3 regions of the Saccharopolyspora mangrovi genome follow, and region 1 is predicted to be linked to each of the others. Evidence: riboswitches for the same ligand, from Rfam matches in the RefSeq annotation. Region 1 holds a riboswitch; each other region holds the start of a gene.
The links. Region 1 has a riboswitch for glycine ahead of gcvT (glycine cleavage system aminomethyltransferase GcvT). Riboswitches for the same ligand answer to the same signal wherever they lie in the genome.
Positions count from the first base shown of each region.

Region 2: it holds a riboswitch for glycine, as region 1 does, so the genes downstream of both, gcvP (aminomethyl-transferring glycine dehydrogenase) here and gcvT (glycine cleavage system aminomethyltransferase GcvT) in region 1, are expected to answer to the same signal.
Region 3: it holds a riboswitch for glycine, as region 1 does, so the genes downstream of both, gcvH (glycine cleavage system protein GcvH) here and gcvT (glycine cleavage system aminomethyltransferase GcvT) in region 1, are expected to answer to the same signal.

Region 1 is NZ_JAWLNX010000040.1:36,147-42,377, forward strand. It holds gene R4I43_RS33230 (Tm-1-like ATP-binding domain-containing protein) at 1-1,084, opposite strand, end outside; gene R4I43_RS33235 (hypothetical protein) at 1,207-1,377, opposite strand; gene R4I43_RS33240 (acyl-CoA dehydrogenase family protein) at 1,469-2,647, opposite strand; gene R4I43_RS33245 (TetR/AcrR family transcriptional regulator) at 2,753-3,385, shown strand; glycine riboswitch at 3,522-3,618, shown strand; glycine riboswitch at 3,620-3,719, shown strand; gene gcvT (glycine cleavage system aminomethyltransferase GcvT) at 3,839-4,942, shown strand; gene glyA (serine hydroxymethyltransferase) at 4,972-6,231, shown strand, end outside.
Region 2 is NZ_JAWLNX010000029.1:34,545-40,775, forward strand. It holds gene gcvP (aminomethyl-transferring glycine dehydrogenase) at 1-2,823, opposite strand, end outside; glycine riboswitch at 2,988-3,089, opposite strand; gene R4I43_RS29260 (MerR family transcriptional regulator) at 3,173-3,745, opposite strand; gene R4I43_RS29265 (bifunctional nuclease family protein) at 4,012-4,488, opposite strand; gene garA (glycogen accumulation regulator GarA) at 4,884-5,351, opposite strand; gene gcvH (glycine cleavage system protein GcvH) at 5,470-5,853, opposite strand; gene R4I43_RS29280 (CDP-alcohol phosphatidyltransferase family protein) at 5,956-6,231, opposite strand, start outside.
Region 3 is NZ_JAWLNX010000007.1:156,548-162,778, forward strand. It holds gene ald (alanine dehydrogenase) at 1-238, opposite strand, end outside; gene R4I43_RS12470 (PucR family transcriptional regulator) at 406-1,959, opposite strand; glycine riboswitch at 2,069-2,165, shown strand; glycine riboswitch at 2,166-2,261, shown strand; gene gcvH (glycine cleavage system protein GcvH) at 2,314-2,685, shown strand; gene R4I43_RS12480 (L-serine ammonia-lyase) at 2,717-4,072, shown strand; gene R4I43_RS12485 (MarR family winged helix-turn-helix transcriptional regulator) at 4,240-4,713, shown strand; gene R4I43_RS12490 (organic hydroperoxide resistance protein) at 4,710-5,126, shown strand; gene R4I43_RS12495 (DUF202 domain-containing protein) at 5,123-5,449, opposite strand; gene R4I43_RS12500 (YidH family protein) at 5,452-5,844, opposite strand; gene R4I43_RS12505 (AMP-binding protein) at 5,958-6,231, opposite strand, start outside.

The DNA of each region.
Region 1 (6,231 bases):
CCTCGCGCTCGATGGTGTCGAACAGCGCGGCGTCGGCCTCGGGGTCGTGGAAGGGCTGGTCCGGCGCGTCCAACATGGACACACCGCCGAGCGGCAGCAGGAAGCGGACCGGGCCCTGGCAGGCGTTGAGCTTGCGCGCGATGAACGAGCCGATCTCCCGGCATTCCTCCGGCGTGGTGCGCATCAAGGTGACCTGCGGGTTGTGCACGTAGAGGTTGCGGTCCCGGTAGCGCTCCGGAACCGTCTCCAGCGCACCGAAGTTCACCATGTCCAGCGCTCCGCACGAGCCCACGTAGGGCACCCGGGTGCGGGCGATGGCGTCGAGCCGCTGCTCGCCCGCGCTCATCACGCCCCCGGCGACGAGGTCGCAGACCTCGGTGGTGGTGATGTCCAGGACCGCGCGCACCAGGCCGTCGTCGACGAGCTTCTCCATCGCCCGCCCGCCGGTCCCAGTCGCGTGGAACACCAGCGGGTCGAAGTCGGCCTCCAGCTTCCCGGCCGCGGCGGTCACGCAGGGCGTGGTGACGCCGAACATCGACAGCGCGACGGCGGGTTTGTCCTCGGCCTGCGGCATCGGGTGGCTGAGGGCGCCGAGCAGCGCGTGCGCGGCGTTGGCGAGGATGCGGCGGGAGATCCGGTTCAGCCCGGCGACGTCGGTGACCGACGGGAACATCGCGATGTCGGTGGCGTCGACGTAGCCGGACACGTCACCGGAGGCCACAGTGGACACCATCACCTTGGGCACGCCCACCGGCAGTTCCCGCATCGCCGGGGTGACCAGCGCGGTCCCGCCCGAGCCGCCGAGCCCGATGACGCCGTCGACGTCGCGGCTGCGCAGGAAGTGCGCGAAGGCGGTGGCCATCGCGGTCACCGCCGTCCCCCGGTCGCCGGTGAACACCGCCGCGACACCGCCCGGGTGGTGCCCGGCGACCTGGGCGGCGGAGACGTCGGCACCCGAAGAGCTCTCACCCGTGGTCGACAGGTCCACGGTGACGACGGGATGCCCCCGGGCGATGAGCTCGGCGACGTAGCCCAGTTCCGCGCCCTTGGTGTCGAACGTTCCGGCGACGTGCGCGCTGCCCAATCGCGACCTCCGTGCTGCCCGTCATCGAGAACAACCCGGGAGGCGACTCTACTGTTGATCGCCCCTCCGGCAACAGAAAAACGGCTCCCGGCCGAAGCCGGGAGCCGTCCTGGGTTTTCCGCTCAGTGGTGACCGCCCTGCGAGCCGGATCCACCCTTGCCCGTGAACTTGTTCTTGACCTGGTCGATCTTTTCCTTGTTCTTCGGGTCGGAGGCGTACTTCTTGGCCTGGTCGATCACCTTCTTGCCCTGCGGGCTCTTCGCGAAGTCGGTGACCTTCTTGAACAGCGACATCATCACTCCCGATGCATCGTGGCCGTTGTTCACCAGGGTACCGACAAATCACCCACGACTCACGGATCCCGCCGTGGAACGGGTGGCGAACTCAGCCGAGGACCCCGCTGATGCTGGCGTGACCCTTGAGCACGTTGCGGGCGATGGTGCGGCGCTGGATCTCGTCGGTGCCCTCGAAGATCCGGAGAAGCCGCAGGTCGCGGTACCAGCGCTCGACCGGCAGCTCCTTGGTGTAGCCCATGCCGCCGTGGATCTGCATGACCCGGTCGACGATCTCGTTGGCGCGCGTGGCGCCGAACAGCTTGGCGATGGACTGCGCGTGCCGGGAGTCCATCCCCTGGTCGACCTGCCAGGCGGCCTGCAGGATCAGCCAGCGCAGCGCCTCGATCTCGACCGCGGAGTCGGCGACCATCCACTGGATGGCCTGCCGGTCGGCGATCGGGGCGCCGAAGGTCTCGCGGCTCTTGGCGTACTCCGAGGCCATCTCGACCAGCCGCTCGCAGGCGCCCAGCGCGTGAGCGGGCAGCAGGTAGCGGCCGCGGCCGATCCACTGCATGGCCAGCCCGAACCCGTTGCCGACCTCGCCGAGCACGTTCTCGGCGGGCACCCGGACGTTGTCGAACACCAGCGCGGCCGGCTGGCGCTCGTCGGGGCCCATGATGTCGATCGGCTCGGACTTCCAGCCCATGTCGCGGTCGACGAGGAAGCAGGTGACCCCGCCGTTGGCGCCCTTGTCCCGATCGGTGACGGCGAAGACCATCACGAAGTCGGCGTCGATCCCGCCGGTGATGAAGGTCTTCTCGCCGTTGATGACCCACTCGTCGCCGTCCCGGACGGCGGTGGTGCGCAGGTTCTTCGCGTCCGAACCCGCGCCGGGTTCGGTGATGGCGAAGCAGGACTTGCGGGTGCCCTCGATGGTCGGCAGCAGGTAGCGCTGCTTCTGGTCCTCGTTGGCGTAGTAGAGGATGTTGTCGGCGTAGCCGCCGAAGCGGAACGGCACGTAGGTGCGTCCGAGCTCGACCTCGATCAGCGCCGTCATGACCGCCGAGAGGTTCATCCCGCCGTACTCCTCGGGCGTCTGCACGCCCCAGAACCCGGCGTCCTTGGCCTTGTCCTGCAGTTCGACCAGCTCGTCCTTGCTGAGACCGCGCTGACCCGCCCGCTCCCTGCGCAACACCTCCGGTTCCAGCGGCATGAGCTCCCGCTGGACGAAGTTGCGCACCCAGTCGCGGATGTCGCGCTCGGTGTCGGAGAGCGAGAAGTCGACCATCGCGTCGTTCCTTTCCGTGCAGGCCGGTAACTAACACCGTTAGTTTTATGGCAGCCTAGAACCGTTCCGGCGCACGCCGCAAGGGATTCCGGCGAGGAGAAGACGTTGCCCCGACCCAGCACACCCCGCCTCTCCCCGGACCGCATCCGGAGGACGGGGCTGGAGATCATCGACGCCGAGGGCCTGGAAGCGCTCTCGATGCGCAGGCTGGCCGAACGCCTCGACGTGCGCGCGGCCTCGCTGTACAACCACGTGGCCACCAAGGAAGACCTGCTGCACGAGATCGCCGACGAGGTGATGCGCGAGGTCGACGTCTCCGGGTTCGCCCAGGACTGGATCACCGGACTGCGCACCTGGGCCCGCTCCTACCGCGCGGCCCTGGCCGGCCACCCGAACCTGGTCCCGTTCATCGCCTACGGCCCGGCCCGCCGCGACGCCGCGCTGCGCGCCGCAGACGCCGTGCACGGCGGCCTCACCAGCGCCGGGTGGCCCCAGCGCTACGCCACGATGATCGGCGCCTCGACGAAGTACCTGGTCGTCGGCTCGGCGATGGGGTCGTTCAGCCACGGCTTCCCCGCCGACGCCGCGCTCTACACCAACCGCTACCCGCACCTCAGCAGAGCCCACCTGCTCCACCAGAAGGCCGCCGAGATAGACACGGCCAGCTTCGAGCTCGCCCTCACCGCCCTCATCGACGGCCTCAAGGTCCAACACCAACAACTCACTGCGGAGACCTGACCCGGGGCCCGGCGCGGGCGCGACGGGGTGTCGCACCGGGCCGCTGCGCAAGGGTCGAGATCACTCGGTCTTCCTGTTGACTGGGGGTGAGGCGGTTCGTAGCGTCTGTGAGCGGTACAACCGAATACCGCGCCGATGACGTCTCGCGGGAGAGACCTCGCCCCGGCCGGGCGAGGCGCCGAAGGAGCAATACTCCCCAGTAAACTCTCAGGCACCATTACCGCAGGACACCAGGCGAAACACGGAGAAAAGCAGGAGCATCGCGCTTCTCGCCCACGGTGCAAACCACCCTGCCGGGTGGTGAAACTCTCAGGCCAATGACTCCGGGGAGACCCCGCCCGACCAGCGCAGACCGCGCCGGTCGGGGGTCGAGGCGCCCCGGATAAGGTTGGGCGCGTGAGCTGACCGGCCCTCGACTGCCGACCGGCACGCCCACCCAGGAGGAGTTTCACCATGTCGTCGCCCCGACAGACACCGCTGCACGCGGTGCACGAGTCCCTCGGCGCCACGTTCACCGAGTTCGCCGGCTGGCAGATGCCGCTGCGCTACAGCGGCGACACCGCCGAGCACAACGCCGTGCGCACCGGCGCGGGACTGTTCGACCTCACGCACATGGGCGAGATCCTGATCAGCGGCCGGCAGGCCGCCGAGGCGCTGGACCACGCGCTGGTCGCCAACGCCTCCGCCATCACCCCTGGTCGCGCGCGCTACACCATGATCTGCAACGACTCCGGCGGCGTGCTCGACGACCTGATCGTCTACCGGCTCGCCGAGCAGGAGTTCCTGGTCGTGGCCAACGCCGCCAACGCCGCGGTGGTCTCCGCCGAGCTGGCCGAGCGGGTCTCCGGCTTCGACGCGAAGCACGCCGACGTCTCCGACGACTACGCGCTGATCGCCGTCCAGGGGCCGAACGCGGTGGCGATCCTGGCGCCGCTGACCGACACCGACCTGAGCACCGTCAAGTACTACGCCGGCTACCGCGCGACGGTCGCCGGCAAGGACGTGCTGCTGGCGCGCACCGGCTACACCGGCGAAGACGGCTTCGAGCTGTTCACCGCCCCCGGCGACGCCGTGGCCGTGTGGCAGGCGCTGAGCGAGTCCGGCGCCGAGCACGACCTGCAGCCCGCCGGGCTGTCCTGCCGCGACACGCTGCGGCTGGAAGCGGGCATGCCGCTGTACGGCAACGAGCTCTCCGCCGACCTGACGCCGTACCACGCGAACCTCGGCCGGGTCGTCAAGCTGGACAAGGACGCCGACTTCGTCGGCAAGTCCGCGCTGGCCGCGGTTGCCGAGAAGCCCACGGAGCGCACCCTGGTGGGACTGACCACTGACCAGCGGCGGGCGCCGCGTCACGGCTACCGCGTCCTCGACGCCGACGGCGCCGAGATCGGCGAGGTCACCAGCGGCGCACCGTCCCCGACCCTCGGACACCCGATCGGAATGGCCTACGTCGACCGGGAGCACAGCGAGCCCGGCACGGCGCTGCAGGTCGACATCCGCGGCCGCAACGTCGCGGTGCAGGTCGTCGAGCTGCCGTTCTACCGCCGCAACGCCTGACTCCAGAAAGAAACAGGAGGCACACACTGATGTCGAACCCGGATCTGTTCAACGATGCCCTGGCAGCGGTTGACCCGGAGGTGGCAGCGGCGGTCGGCGCCGAGCTGGGTCGCCAGCAGAACACCCTCGAGATGATCGCCTCGGAGAACTTCGCCCCGCAGGCCGTGCTGCAGGCGCAGGGCTCGGTGCTGACCAACAAGTACGCCGAGGGCTACCCGGGCAAGCGCTACTACGGCGGCTGCGAGCACGTCGACGTCGTCGAGCAGCTGGCCATCGACCGGATCAAGGACCTCTTCGGCGCCAGCTACGCCAACGTGCAGCCGCACTCGGGCGCGCAGGCGAACGCGGCCGCGATGTTCGCGCTGCTCAAGCCGGGCGACACCATCATGGGCCTGGACCTGGCCCACGGCGGTCACCTGACCCACGGCATGCGGATCAACTTCTCCGGCAAGCTCTACAACGTCGTGCCGTACCACGTCTCCGAATCCGACCACCGGGTCGACATGGACGAGGTCGCGCGCCTGGCCCGGGAGAGCAAGCCGCAGCTGATCGTCGCGGGCTGGTCGGCCTACCCGCGCCAGCTGGACTTCAAGCGGTTCCGGGAGATCGCCGACGAGGTCGGCGCCTACCTGATGGTCGACATGGCGCACTTCGCTGGCCTGGTGGCCGCGGGTCTGCACCCGTCGCCGCTGCCGCACGCGCACGTGGTCACCACGACCACGCACAAGACGCTGGGCGGCCCGCGCGGTGGCGTGATCCTGTCCAACGACGAGGAGTTCACCAAGAAGTTCAACTCCGCGGTCTTCCCCGGTCAGCAGGGCGGCCCGCTGGAGCACGTGATCGCGGGCAAGGCGGTGGCCTTCAAGATCGCCGCCGGCGAGGAGTTCAAGGACCGCCAGCGCCGCACCGTCGAGGGCGCCCAGATCCTGGCCGAGCGCCTGCTGGCCGCCGACGCGGCCGAGGCCGGTGTCTCGCTGGTCTCCGGCGGCACCGACGTGCACCTGGTGCTGGTGGACCTGCGCCACTCCGAGCTGGACGGCAAGCAGGCCGAGGACCGGCTGCACGAGATCGGCATCACCGTCAACCGCAACGCCGTGCCGAACGACCCGCGCCCGCCGATGGTCACCTCGGGTCTGCGGATCGGCACCCCGGCGCTGGCCACGCGCGGTTTCGGCAAGGAGGAGTTCACCGAGGTCGCCGAAGTGATCGCGCAGGCCCTCAAGCCGAACTTCGACGAGTCGATCAGCGCCGAGCTGCGCACCCGGGTCGAGGCGCTGGCGGCGAAGCAC
Region 2 (6,231 bases), on a different contig from region 1:
GATCCGGCGCACCGGCGGGAACACCTTGATCGCGCCGGTGCCCAGCGGGTAGGCCGCCTCCTCGCGGGAGTAGGCGTGGTTCCACTCCTGGGCGAGGCTGGCCGCCGTGTGCGGAGCACCGACCAGCGGGTTGTCGTCCGCAGGCCACTGACCTGCGACGACCTTGTCGATCTCGGCGCGGATGGCGATCATCGCCTCGCAGAAGCGGTCCAGCTCGGCGAGGTTCTCGCTCTCGGTCGGCTCGACCATCAGCGTGCCCGCGACCGGGAACGACATGGTCGGGGCGTGGATGCCGTAGTCGGCGAGCCGCTTGGCGACGTCGTCGACGGTGATGCCGCTGGTCTTGCTGATCTGCCGCAGGTCGAGGATGCACTCGTGGGCCACGAACCCGCCGGCACCGGTGTAGAGCACCGGGAAGTACTCGCCCAGCCGGCGCGCCACGTAGTTGGCCGAGGCCACCGCGGTCAGGGTCGCGCGGCGCAGGCCGTCGGCACCCATCATCCGCACGTAGGCCCAGGAGATCGGCAGGATCGAGGCGCTGCCCCACGGAGCGGCGCTGATCGGGCCGACACCGGTGGCCGGACCGGCGGCGGGCTGCAGCGGGTGGTTGGGCAGGAACGGCGCCAGGTGCTCGCGCACGCCGATCGGGCCGACGCCCGGGCCACCGCCGCCGTGCGGGATGCAGAACGTCTTGTGCAGGTTCAGGTGCGAGACGTCGGAGCCGAACTTGCCCATCCGGGCCAGGCCGATCAGCGCGTTGAGGTTGGCGCCGTCGACGTAGACCTGCCCGCCCGCGTCGTGCACCAGCCCGCAGACCGCCCGCACGGTGTCCTCGTAGACGCCGTGGGTCGACGGGTAGGTGATCATGATCGCGGCCAGGTCCTGCGCGTGCGTGCCGACGAGCTCGCGCAGGTGGTCCATCTCGATGTTGCCCTGCTCGTCGCAGCGGACCACGACCACGCGCATCCCGGCCATCACGGCGCTGGCGGCGTTGGTGCCGTGCGCGCTGGCCGGGATCAGGCACACCTCGCGCTCGGCCTCACCACGGCTGTGGTGGTAGGCGCGGATGGCCAGCAGACCCGCGAACTCGCCCTGGCTGCCCGCGTTGGGCTGCAGGCTCACCGCGTCGTAGCCGGTGACCTCGGCGAGCCATTCCTGCAGGTCGGAGACGACCTTGAGCAGTCCCTCGGCGTCCTGGGCGGGCGCGAAGGGGTGCAGCGAGGAGAACTCGGGCCAGGTGATCGGCTCCATCTCCGCGGTCGCGTTGAGCTTCATGGTGCAGGAGCCCAGCGGGATCATGCTGCGGTCCAGCGCGATGTCCTTGTCCGACAGCTGCCGCAGGTAGCGCAGCAGCGAGGTCTCGGAGCGGTGCGTGCGGAACACCGGGTGCGTCAGGTACTCGGAGGTGCGCGCCAGCGCGGCGGGCAGCGCGTCGGCGGTCTCGGCGTCCAGCGCGTCGACGTCACCGGCACCGACGCCGAAAGCCTCCCACACCAGGGCCAGGTGGGCGCGGGTGGTGGTCTCGTCGCAGCTGATGCCCACGTGGTCGGCGTCGACCCGGCGCAGGTTCACGCCGCCCCGCCGGGCGGCGGCCAGCACCTCGTCGGCCTTGCCCGGGACCTTGGCCACCACGGTGTCGAAGAACTCGCCGTGCACGACCTCGACCCCGCCGCGGCGCAGCTGCTCGGCGAGCACGCTGGCCATCCGGTGCGCGCGGGTCGCGATGGCCTTGAGCCCGTCCGGTCCGTGGTAGACCGCGTACATCGAGGCGACCACGGCCAGCAGGACCTGCGCGGTGCAGATGTTGCTGGTGGCCTTCTCGCGGCGGATGTGCTGCTCGCGGGTCTGCAGCGCGAGCCGGTAGGCCTGGTTGCCGTCGACGTCGACGCTCACGCCGACCAGGCGGCCCGGCAGCTGCCGCTCGAGCCCCTTGCCCACGGCCATGAACCCGGCGTGCGGGCCGCCGAAGCCCATCGGCACGCCGAAGCGCTGGGTGCTGCCCACGACGACGTCGGCACCGATCTCACCGGGCGCGCGCAGCAGCGTCAGCGACAGCAGGTCGGCGGCCACCACGACCTTGGCGCCGCGCTCGTGGATCTCGGCGATCAGCGCCTCGTGGTCGCGCACCGCACCTGAGGCGCCCGGGTAGGACAGCAGGGCGCCGAAGAACTCGCCCTCGGGAAGCTCACCGGCCGACAGGTCGGCGACCTCGACCTCGATGCCCAGCGGCTCGGCGCGGGTCTCGATGACGGCGATGGTCTGCGGCAGCGTGTCGGCGTCGACCAGGAAGCGCGGCGACTTCGACTTGCCCGCGCGGCGCACCAGGGTCATGCCCTCGGCCGCGGCGGTGGCCTCGTCGAGCATCGAGGCGTTGGAGACCGGCACCCCGGTCAGGTCGGCGACCATCGTCTGGAAGTTCAGCAGCGCCTCCAACCGGCCCTGCGAGATCTCCGGCTGGTAGGGCGTGTAGGCGGTGTACCAGGCCGGGCTCTCCAGCACGTTGCGCAGGATCACCGGCGGGGTGACCGTGCCGTAGTAGCCCAGACCGATCATCTCGGCGTGCGGGGTGCAGCGGCTGGCCAGCTCGCGCAGCTCCGCCAGCGCCTCGGTCTCGGTGGCCGGGTCCGGCAGCGACAGCTGCAGGTCGCCCTCGCGGATGCTGTCCGGGACGGCCTTCTGCCCCAGCTCCTCCAGGGAGCCGACGCCGATCACGTCGAGCATGCGGGCCAGTTCGGCGGGCATCGGCCCGACGTGGCGGTCAGCGAAGGGCCTTCCGTGCTCCAGCGCGGCCAGTGGGATGCGGTCGTGCGTCGCGTCGGTCATCGCCAAAACCTCAATCATCGCGGCGAACAAAGGGCGAAGCAGCGGTGGCTGCTCTCCCCCTCTGTCACTGTTCGCCAAGCGAACGCCTGAGAGCTTCACCCGGCGGACCGGGCTTGCACCGTCGGCGGGGCCCACCTTCAGGTGTGCCCGCTTTCCAGAGGTATCTCGCCCGTGCGGTCCAGGTGGCCTGAGAGGTTGTCGGGGAGAGTTGCTCCTTCGGCGCCTGCCCTGGCAAGACCAGGACCGGACTCTCCCGCACGGGGTCGGCGATGCCGCTCAGAGTACCCGATCAACGCGGTTTATCAGACCATCAATGTCGGCTACCGCACACATGGACGATGCCTGTCGTTCAGCCGGTCTCCGCCTGGCGGTCGCGGCGGCGGGCCGCGAGCTCGTCGTTGATCGCCGACTCGATGTTCTCGCCGCCGTCGGCGCGCTCGGCCGGGAACTCGTGGATGGTCCCGCTGATCTCGCGCATCGCACCGCTGACCGCGATGCCGAACACTCCCTGGCCGCCCTGCAGCAGATCGACCACCTCCTCCGCGGAGGTGCACTCGTAGACCGTGGTGCCGTCGCTGAACAGCGTCAGCTTCGCCAGGTCCTGAACGCCGCGCTTGCGCAGGTGCTCCACCGCGACCCGGATGTTGTGCAGCGAAACCCCGGTGTCGAGCAGTCGCTTGACCACCTTGAGCACCAGGATGTCCTTGAACGAGTACAGCCGCTGGGAGCCGGAACCGGCAGCCCCGCGGATCGACGGGCCGACCAGCTTGGTGCGCGCCCAGTAGTCCAGCTGCCGGTAGGTGATGCCCGCGATCTGGCAGGCCGCCGGCCCGCGGTAACCGACCAGTTCGTCCGGGGCCGAGGCGTCGGGGAACAGCGCACCCTGCTCCACAGCGTCCGAGTTCGCTGCTTCCTCCACCACGCCTGCCTCCCCTCGTCCGGCCCGTAGCCGACGACGACGATCACCAGCGCCTGGACCGTTTGCGATCCAGGGCCGCGAAGCCGTACACCGGCTGAATCACACCGGGGCAATTCGCGTACATCCGAAGGTAGGCCCGCTCAGCAGGCGGGTCAACGCGACGCGCGGGCGGCGCGAGCTCTCGTTGCCCGAGCACGAGATCCGGCCCCCGAGCCGCTCCTGCAACTCGGGGGCCGGTGTGGTCTGTTCGGCCTACTACCGCCGGTCCGTCACGTGTCCGCGCCGCGGAAGTCCTCCGGCGAAACGGAGTCGAGGAACTCGCGGAACTTCTCCACCTCGTCCTCCTGCTCGTCCGGAATGATCAGCCCGGCCTCGTCGAGGACCGACTCGTCGGCGTGGATCGGCACACCGATGCGCAACGCCAGCGCCACCGAATCGCTCGGTCGCGCGGACACCCGCACATCGCCGTCGAACACCAGCTCGGCGAAGAAGGTGCCCTCCTGCAGATCGGTGATCCGGACCTGTTCCAGGTCGCGGCCGAGGGCGCCGATGACGTCCTTGAGCAGGTCGTGCGTGAGCGGCCGCTGGGGCCGCACGCCCTGCTGCTCCAGGGCGATGGCGGTCGCCTCCACCGACCCGATCCAGATCGGCAGGTAGCGCTCGCCCTCCGCCTCGCGCAACAGCAGGATCGGCTGGTTGGCTGGTAGTTCAACTCGCACGCCGACGACGCGCATCTCGCTGCTCATCGTCACATCGCCTCCTCCAGCGCGCCGAAGCGTGACTTCCCCGTCGAGGGTCCCGCACCGACGCCTCCGACGCTACCCGCGATACGGCGGACACGCCCTTCCCACCGGCGGTCCGGTGGACCACCGCCATCGCGGTCGTTGTAGTCGGGGCTCGTCGCCCGGACCGCTGGCTGAGCTCGTCGTTGAGCGCTGCCCAGCACAATACACCGCGCAGGGCCCCGTCGATTCGCCCGGAAAATGCCCTGCTGCGCGGTGGAAACCGCTTGTGGCTCCGGGAAATTCCCGGCGCGGGGAGGTCGCGTGCGCGCGGGCGGCGCAGCTGCCTCATGCGTCAGCGGGGCGACGCCGTGCGGCGCCGCCCCGCTGACGGGTTGAAAAAGCCCTGGTCGACGGCCTCAGCGGCCGCCCTGGCCCCCATCGATCGGCCCGGTGAGGAACACCAGGCGGAACTTCCCGATCTGCACCTCGTCGCCGTTGGCCAGCACCGAGGTGTCCACCGGTTCCCGGTTCACGTAGGTGCCGTTGAGGCTGCCCACGTCGACCACCACGAAGTCGTTGCCCTCGCGGCGGAACTCGGCGTGCCGCCGGGAGACCGTCACATCATCCAGGAAGATGTCGCTGTCCGGGTGCCGACCGGCGCTGGTGGTCTCGCGGTCCAGGAGGAACCGCGAACCCGCGTTCGGGCCGCGCTTGACCACCAGCAGGGCCGAACCCGCGGGCAGCGCATCGACCCCGGCTGCGGCGGCAGGCTCCGGGGCCGCGCTCTCGGTGCTTTCCGGCTCCGAGAGGAAGGGCCTGAAGACCGAGGTGGTCTCCGGTGACTGCTCCGGCGGAACGTCGCCGAAGCCGCTGTTTTGGCTCACCTGAGCTCTCCTCTACGCGGATAGATCGTGCCAAGTATGCGCCCAACGTACCGTGCCTGGACAGCCTCGTAACGAGCGACTCCTGACATCGTCGCACAGCGGAGGCCAGGCGGGACGATCATGCCTGGTCGATCAGGTTCTGGTAACCGTCGGCGTCGAGCAGACCCGCCAGTTGGTCCGGGTCGGCGAGCCGGATCTCCACCATCCAGCCGTCCCCCGCGGCGTCCGAGTTGACCAACTCCGGCTGGTCCTCGAGAGCGGTGTTGCCTGCGGTGACCTCACCGGTCACCGGGGCGTAGATGTCGGAGACGCTCTTGGTCGACTCCACCTCGCCCATCGAGTCCCCGGCGGCGACCTGCTGCCCCACCTCGGGGAGCTGCACGAACACCACGTCGCCGAGCTGCTGCTGGGCGTAGTCGGTGATGCCGATGCGCACCGTGCCCTCGCCGACGAGCTGGACCCATTCGTGCTCTTCGGTGTACTTGATCTCCGGGGCCGCCACGGTGGTCCCGCCTTTCGTCCGCTGTGTGCAACGTGCCGAGTGATCGGCGCGGCGAGCGTATTCACCGCCCGGCGAGGGCCGCAAGACGACGCGCAGCGGAGATCAGGTGCGCGCTCTGGCGCCGCGCACGGCGGCGATGACCTGCCCCAGGTAGAGGATCCCGGCCCACAGGTAGAGCGCGCCGCCCCAGGCGGTGAAGGCGTAGGCGATCGGGCGGACCACGTCGGCGCCGGTGAAGTCGTCCTGCACCAGCAGCAGCAGCGGGAAGGCGTACATCAGGCAGAACGTGGCAGCCTTGCCGAGGTAGTGCACCTCGGGCGGCTCGTAGCCGTGCCAGCGCAGCACCGGCAGGCACAGGGTGAGCACGACGTCGCGGCC
Region 3 (6,231 bases), on a different contig from region 1:
CGGCGATCGGCTCCTTGACCTTGAGCACGAGGTCGCCCTCGGCCCACACGTCGTCGGCGGTGGCCAGCACCTTCGCACCGGAAGCGAGGTAGTCCTCGTCGGGGATGGAGGAGCCGGTGCCAGCGCCCGCTTCGACGAACACGTCATGACCACGCGTGGTCAGCTCGTGCACACCGGCGGGGGTGATCGCGACCCGGTACTCGTTGTTCTTGATCTCGCGAGGCACTGCGATCTTCACCGTGGAGTCCTTTCGTCGTGTGGAAACAACGATCGGCCGGTGTGGCGCACAACGCATCATTTCCACAGCATGAGATTGGACCCGGCTGTTTGTGCCGCCAGCACAACGCCCGAGCGTGCGGCCGCCGGAGTGGCAGAAAGGTTCCCCTGCTCGCGGCCCGCCGGGCCTCAGCCGTGCTGCGCCCACCGTTCGGCCAGCAGCTGCACCAGCAGCGCCGAGCGGACGTCCGGGTCGTCGAGGTCGACGTCCACCAGCTGACCGATCCGCTTCATCCGGTACCGGAAGGTGTTGGGGTGCACCCGCAGCTCCCGCCCGGCCTGCCGGGGATCACCGGGATGCCGCAGCCACGCGTGCAGCGTTGCCAGGTGCTCGGTTCCCTGCGTGCGGTCGTGCTCGCGCAGCACCACGAGGGGACCCAACGCGGCAACGCCGGCGTCGGTGGCCGCGCCCGCCATCCGGCTGAGCACCAGCAGGTGCCACAGGTCCTCGTAGACCGCGACCCGCTGCCGCACCAGACCCGTGCGCAGCAGGCCGATCAGCTCCTCCGCCTGGGCGCGGGACCGCGGCACGTCGGTGACCGGCACAGACGTGCCCACCGCGATCAGCGGGCGAGGGGAGAGGTCGTGCGACAGCAGCGCTTGGCGCAGTTCGGGCCAACCGCCGCCGCGCTCCCGGTCGGGAACCAGGGCGTAGAGCACCGCGCCGATCTCGGTGACCAGCGGTCGCCGCCCGATGCCGCGGGTGATCCACTCCCACATCGCCAGCCGCTGCCCCTCCGCGGGCTCGTCGGAGGCCGGCATCTCGATCGCGATCACGCGATGCGCTTCGTTGGGCACCGCCAGCTCGTTGGCGGCCGCCCGCCACCCGTCACTGCCGTCGAGCAGCAATCGGACCTGCTCCGCCGACCGCCGCCGCTGCACGTCGGCGACCGCGCGCCAGCGCAACAGCTGCAGCGCCACCAGCGGCGCGGTGTCGGCGAAGGCCGTCGCGCGCTCTTCAGAGACGGGGCCGGGCACCACCGCCCACATCGAGCCGAGCAGCTCCCCGCCCATGCGGATCGGCATCACCAGGCGCGGCAGCGTCCCGTCCTGCTGCCCGGGCACGAAGATCGCCGAACTGCCCTTGGTCAGCTGCCGGAACGTGCCGCGGGCGCGGAACTTCGCCAGCACGTCGTCCGGCTGCTTGCGGCCCATGATCGTGGAGACCCGCGCCGGGTCGGTCAGGTCCTGCCGCGCCGAGTAGGCCAGCACCTGGGAATGGGCGTCCTCGATGGTCACCGGGGCGTCCACGACGTCGGCGACCGCGTCGGCGAGCCGGAACAGGTCCGCCACACCGACGCCGCTCTCCTCCGCCTGCCTGATCCCGCCCGCCAGAGCGGCGCGGATCAGCCACACCAGCTGCGCCCAGGCGGTCCCGGACCGCACCTCGACCAGCGCTATCCCCGCTTCGCGCACGGCCTCCACGACCGCGGCCTCCACGGCGACCGGTGGTTTGAGCAGCACCGCGGCCGCACCTTGCTCACCGCAGTCGCGCACCAGGCGCACCGCCTGCTCGCCGTCACCGATCCCCACGCCCAGCACCAGGTCGCCGCCGGTCGCGGTCGTGGGCTGATCAGGTTCGGCGATCACCACGTCGCCCGCGACGGTGTTGGACTCCGGGCTGATCACCGTGCGAAGCAGGGCCGGGCCGACCCGCTCGACCAGCGCCCGGATGTCGAGCATCGAAGGGTCCTCCTCGACCAAGACGCACCGGCGGAGATCACATGTGCATTGACAGTCCCGCTGGCCCGTTTATCGTTGCTGAGCACATCGACAATCGCATACCGGCCATCGACCCCGTGCGGGAGAGACCCTGCCCAGCAGCGCAGGGCGCCGAAGGAGCAACACTCCCCAGCAAACTCTCAGGCACCCATGACCGCTCGGGCGAGGCGACTCTGGAAAGCGCTCGTCGACGCCGACGGGCCACCCACGGTGCAAGCCGCTGCAGCGGCGAAGCTCTCAGGTTCCGCAACAGAGGGGGAGGCCCAGCCGAAACCGGGGATCGACGTCCCCTCGAAACAGCTTTGGAGCCTCCCGATGTCGCTGCCCACGAACCTGTCCTACACCGAAGAGCACGAGTGGATCGAGGACCGCGGCGAGGTCGCGCGCATCGGCATCACCGAGCACGCCGCCAGCGCCCTCGGCGACATCGTCTTCGTCCAGCTCCCCGAGGTCGGCGACAAGATCGAGGCCGGTCAGGCGTGCGGTGAGCTCGAGTCCACCAAGTCCGTCAGCGACCTGTTCGCGCCCGTCACCGGCGAGATCGTCACCATCAACGAGTCCGTCGTGGACGACCCGGCCGTGGTCAACTCCGACCCCTACGGCGAGGGTTGGCTGATCGAGGTGCGCGTCAGCGAGACGGGTGCGACCCTCACGGCTCAGCAGTACGCCGAATTGATCAACGAGTAGCCGCGAAGCCCGGAACGAGGCGAGACGATCAATGGCGATCGGTGTCTTCGACCTGTTCTCGGTGGGGATCGGCCCGTCCAGCTCGCACACCGTGGGACCGATGCGCGCAGCGCAGCGGTTCACCTCCAGACTGCGCGAGAACGGGACGATCTCCCAGGTCAGCAGGGTCAAAGCGGAGTTGTTCGGTTCCCTCGGCGCGACCGGCCACGGGCACGGGAGCCCGAGCGCGGTCGTGCTCGGGCTGGAAGGGCACCGACCGGAGTCCGTGGACCCGGTGGCCGGCGCGCGGCGGGTGGACGAGATCGAGCGGAGCGGCCTGCTGCGGCTCGGCGGCGACCAGGTGCTGCCCTTCACCAGTGCCCGGGATCTGGTGCTGCACAGGCGCAAATCCCTTCCGCAGCACCCCAACGGATTGCGCTTCACCGCCATCGGCAACGACGGCGGTGAACTGGATTCGGCGGTCTACTACTCGGTGGGCGGCGGTTTCGTCGTGGATGAGGACGCCGCGGGCGCGGATCGGGTCAAAGCCGATGACACAGCGGTTCCCATGCCCTTCCGCACGGGAGCCGACCTGCTGCTGCGCAGCGCTGAGTCCGGCCTGCCGATCAGCGGCGTGATGCTGGCCAACGAGCTGTCGTGGCGCGAGGAGCCCGCGGTGCGCGCGGGGCTGCTCGACATCTGGCGGGTGATGCGGGAATGCGTCGACAACGGATGCCGCAACACCGGTGAGCTGCCCGGCGGTCTGAAGGTCCGGCGCCGCGCGGCGGAGTTGGCCGCGGCCCTGACCGAACAGGACGATCCCCTGGAGTGGGTCACGTTGTTCGCCCTGGCGGTCAACGAGGAGAACGCCGCAGGTGGCCGCGTGGTGACCGCGCCGACCAACGGTGCGGCGGGGATCGTGCCTGCGGTGCTGCACTACTACGCCCGGTTCGTGCCCGGCGCGGACGACGACAGTGTGGTGCGGTTTTTGCTCACGGCCGGTGCGATCGGGGTGCTGTTCAAGGAGAACGCGTCCATCTCGGGCGCGGAGGTCGGCTGCCAGGGCGAAGTCGGCTCGGCCTGCTCGATGGCCGCTGCGGGCTTGGCCGAGGTGCTCGGCGGGACGCCCGAGCAGGTGGAGAACGCCGCCGAGATCGCGATGGAGCACAACCTGGGGCTCACCTGCGATCCGATCGGCGGTCTGGTGCAGATCCCGTGCATCGAGCGCAACGCGGTGGCCTCGGTCAAGGCGATCACGGCGGCCCGGATGGCGCTGCGCGGCGACGGCACCCACTTCGTGTCCCTGGACAAGGTCATGAAGACGATGCGGGAGACCGGGCGCGACATGAAGGTCAAGTACAAGGAGACCGCGCGCGGCGGCTTGGCCGTCAACGTCATCGAGTGCTGACAGCGGCCTGAGGTGAGCATGGGAACCTTCCTGTCATCACCGAGGGCCGCTTCGCCGCGCTGACCTGCGCGAAAGAAATCGCCGGTGAACCTTCGCGAGATCGACCGCGGAAACGATTGCACCCAATTTGATTGTGCACAACTCAGTTGTGGGCTACCGTCTACCGCGTGACGACGGAATCGGGTTCGACGCTGGATCGGCTGCTCTGCTTCGCGCTGCACAGCGCGTCGCGGGCGTTCACCAACCTCTACCGGCCGTTCCTCGACGAGATCGGCCTGACCTATCCGCAGTACCTGGTGATGCTGGTGCTGTGGGAGCGCGAGTCGCTGACGGTCAAGGAGCTCTGCGCTCGGCTGCGACTCGACTCGGGGACGTTGTCACCGCTGCTGAAGCGACTCCAGTCCCGCGACCTGATCGTCCGCACCCGCAGCGAGACCGACGAGCGGTCCGTGCGCGTCGCGGTCACCGACGAAGGGCGCGCGCTGTGGCAGCAGGCGCGCGACATCCCGCAGCGGATGGTCTCCGCCACCGGGATGGACCTGGGAGAGGTCGACGAACTGCGGTCCACATTGGAAGACCTGACGGCCACGTTGAACGATGCGGCGCGCCGGGTCACCGAGAATAGGGAGACACGATCATGACTGTCCTCTACACCGCGGAGGCCACCGCGACCGGCGCCGGCCGTGCCGGGCGCACCCGCACCTCGGACGGGCAGGTCGACCTCGAACTGGCCATCCCCAAGGAGATGGGCGGTCCCGGCGGCGCCACCAACCCCGAGCAGCTGTTCGCGGCCGGTTACTCCGCCTGCTTCCACAGCGCGCTGCAGGTCGTGGCCCGCAAGCAGAAGGTCGACATCGAAGGGTCCTCGGTGACCGCGGAGGTCGGCATCGGCCCGAACGGCGAGGGCGGTTACGGCCTCAAGGTCGGCCTGCTCGTCGAACTGCCCGGCGTGCCCGCCGAGCAGGCGCAGCAACTCGCCGAAGCCGCGGATTCGGTGTGCCCGTACTCCAACGCCGTCCGAGGCAACATCGACATCGACGTTCGCGTCGCCTAAGCGAACAGCACGTACACCGCGCCGGTCGCTCCGGCCAGCACAGCCAGCACCGCTGTCGCGGCGGGCAACGCCCCGCCCGGCAGCGGTGCTCGTGCGCGCAACCGCCGGTCGCTGCGGTGGTGGCGCCGCCACACCAGCAACGCCACGGTCCCGCTGACCGGCAGCGTGGCGAGCGCGCAGACGACCGCCGCGATCGCGCTGTGGTGCGAGATCAGCTTGAGCATCACCAGCAGGCTCGCGGTGAACGCCAGCACCGTGCGCAACCACGCGAGGGTGGTGCGCTCGATCTGCAGCCCCGGATCCCAGGGCTGGTTCCCGCTCATCCTCAGAACCCGGTAACGAACAGCAGCACGCACGCGACCACGCCGATCGCGGCGAGCCCGTAGCCGAGGGCGGGGGCCAAGCGGGGCGCGGGCAGCGGCCTGCCCCGGCGCAACGCGCGCTCGGTGGCGACCCACCTGGTGAAAGCCGTGGCGCTGCACACAACCCCGGCCAGCAGCAACGAGACCGCCAGCACCGTGCGGATCGCGTTGGGCTCGACGGCCACGGCGTTGAGGGCCTCGACGCCGACACCACCGGCCATCAACGCCAACGCGGTGCGGATCCACGCCAGGAACGTCCGCTCGTTGGCGAGCGTGAACCGGGGATCGGGCTCGTCGCCCTCCGCGTAGAGCCGCCGCGGCCAGCGAGCGGCCCCCTCTTCACCATTGGTCGCCATGACCTCACGTTATCTCGTCCGAACGGCGGAACCGCCGCCTGTGCAGGGCAGCAGCGCTGAGCCTCCGCGGCGCGGCCGAGATGACAGAAAGGTTCCCCTGCTCGCAACCGCCGTCACAACGCCAAGGGCATGTTCTCGCTGAACAGCTCCGGCTTGTGCCCGGTGATCGTCAGGTACCCATCCGGGTCCAGCTCCCCGACATCGCCGGTGCCCAGCCAGCCGTCCGCGTCGGTGACGGGCCGGATCATCCCGTCTGCCTCCAGGTATCCCGCGCACACGAGCGGGCCGCGCACCAGCACCTCACCGTCGGCTGCGATGCGCACCTCCATGCGGGGCATCGCGCGGCCGACCGTGCCGGTGCGGCGGGCGCCGGGGTGGTTCGTGGTG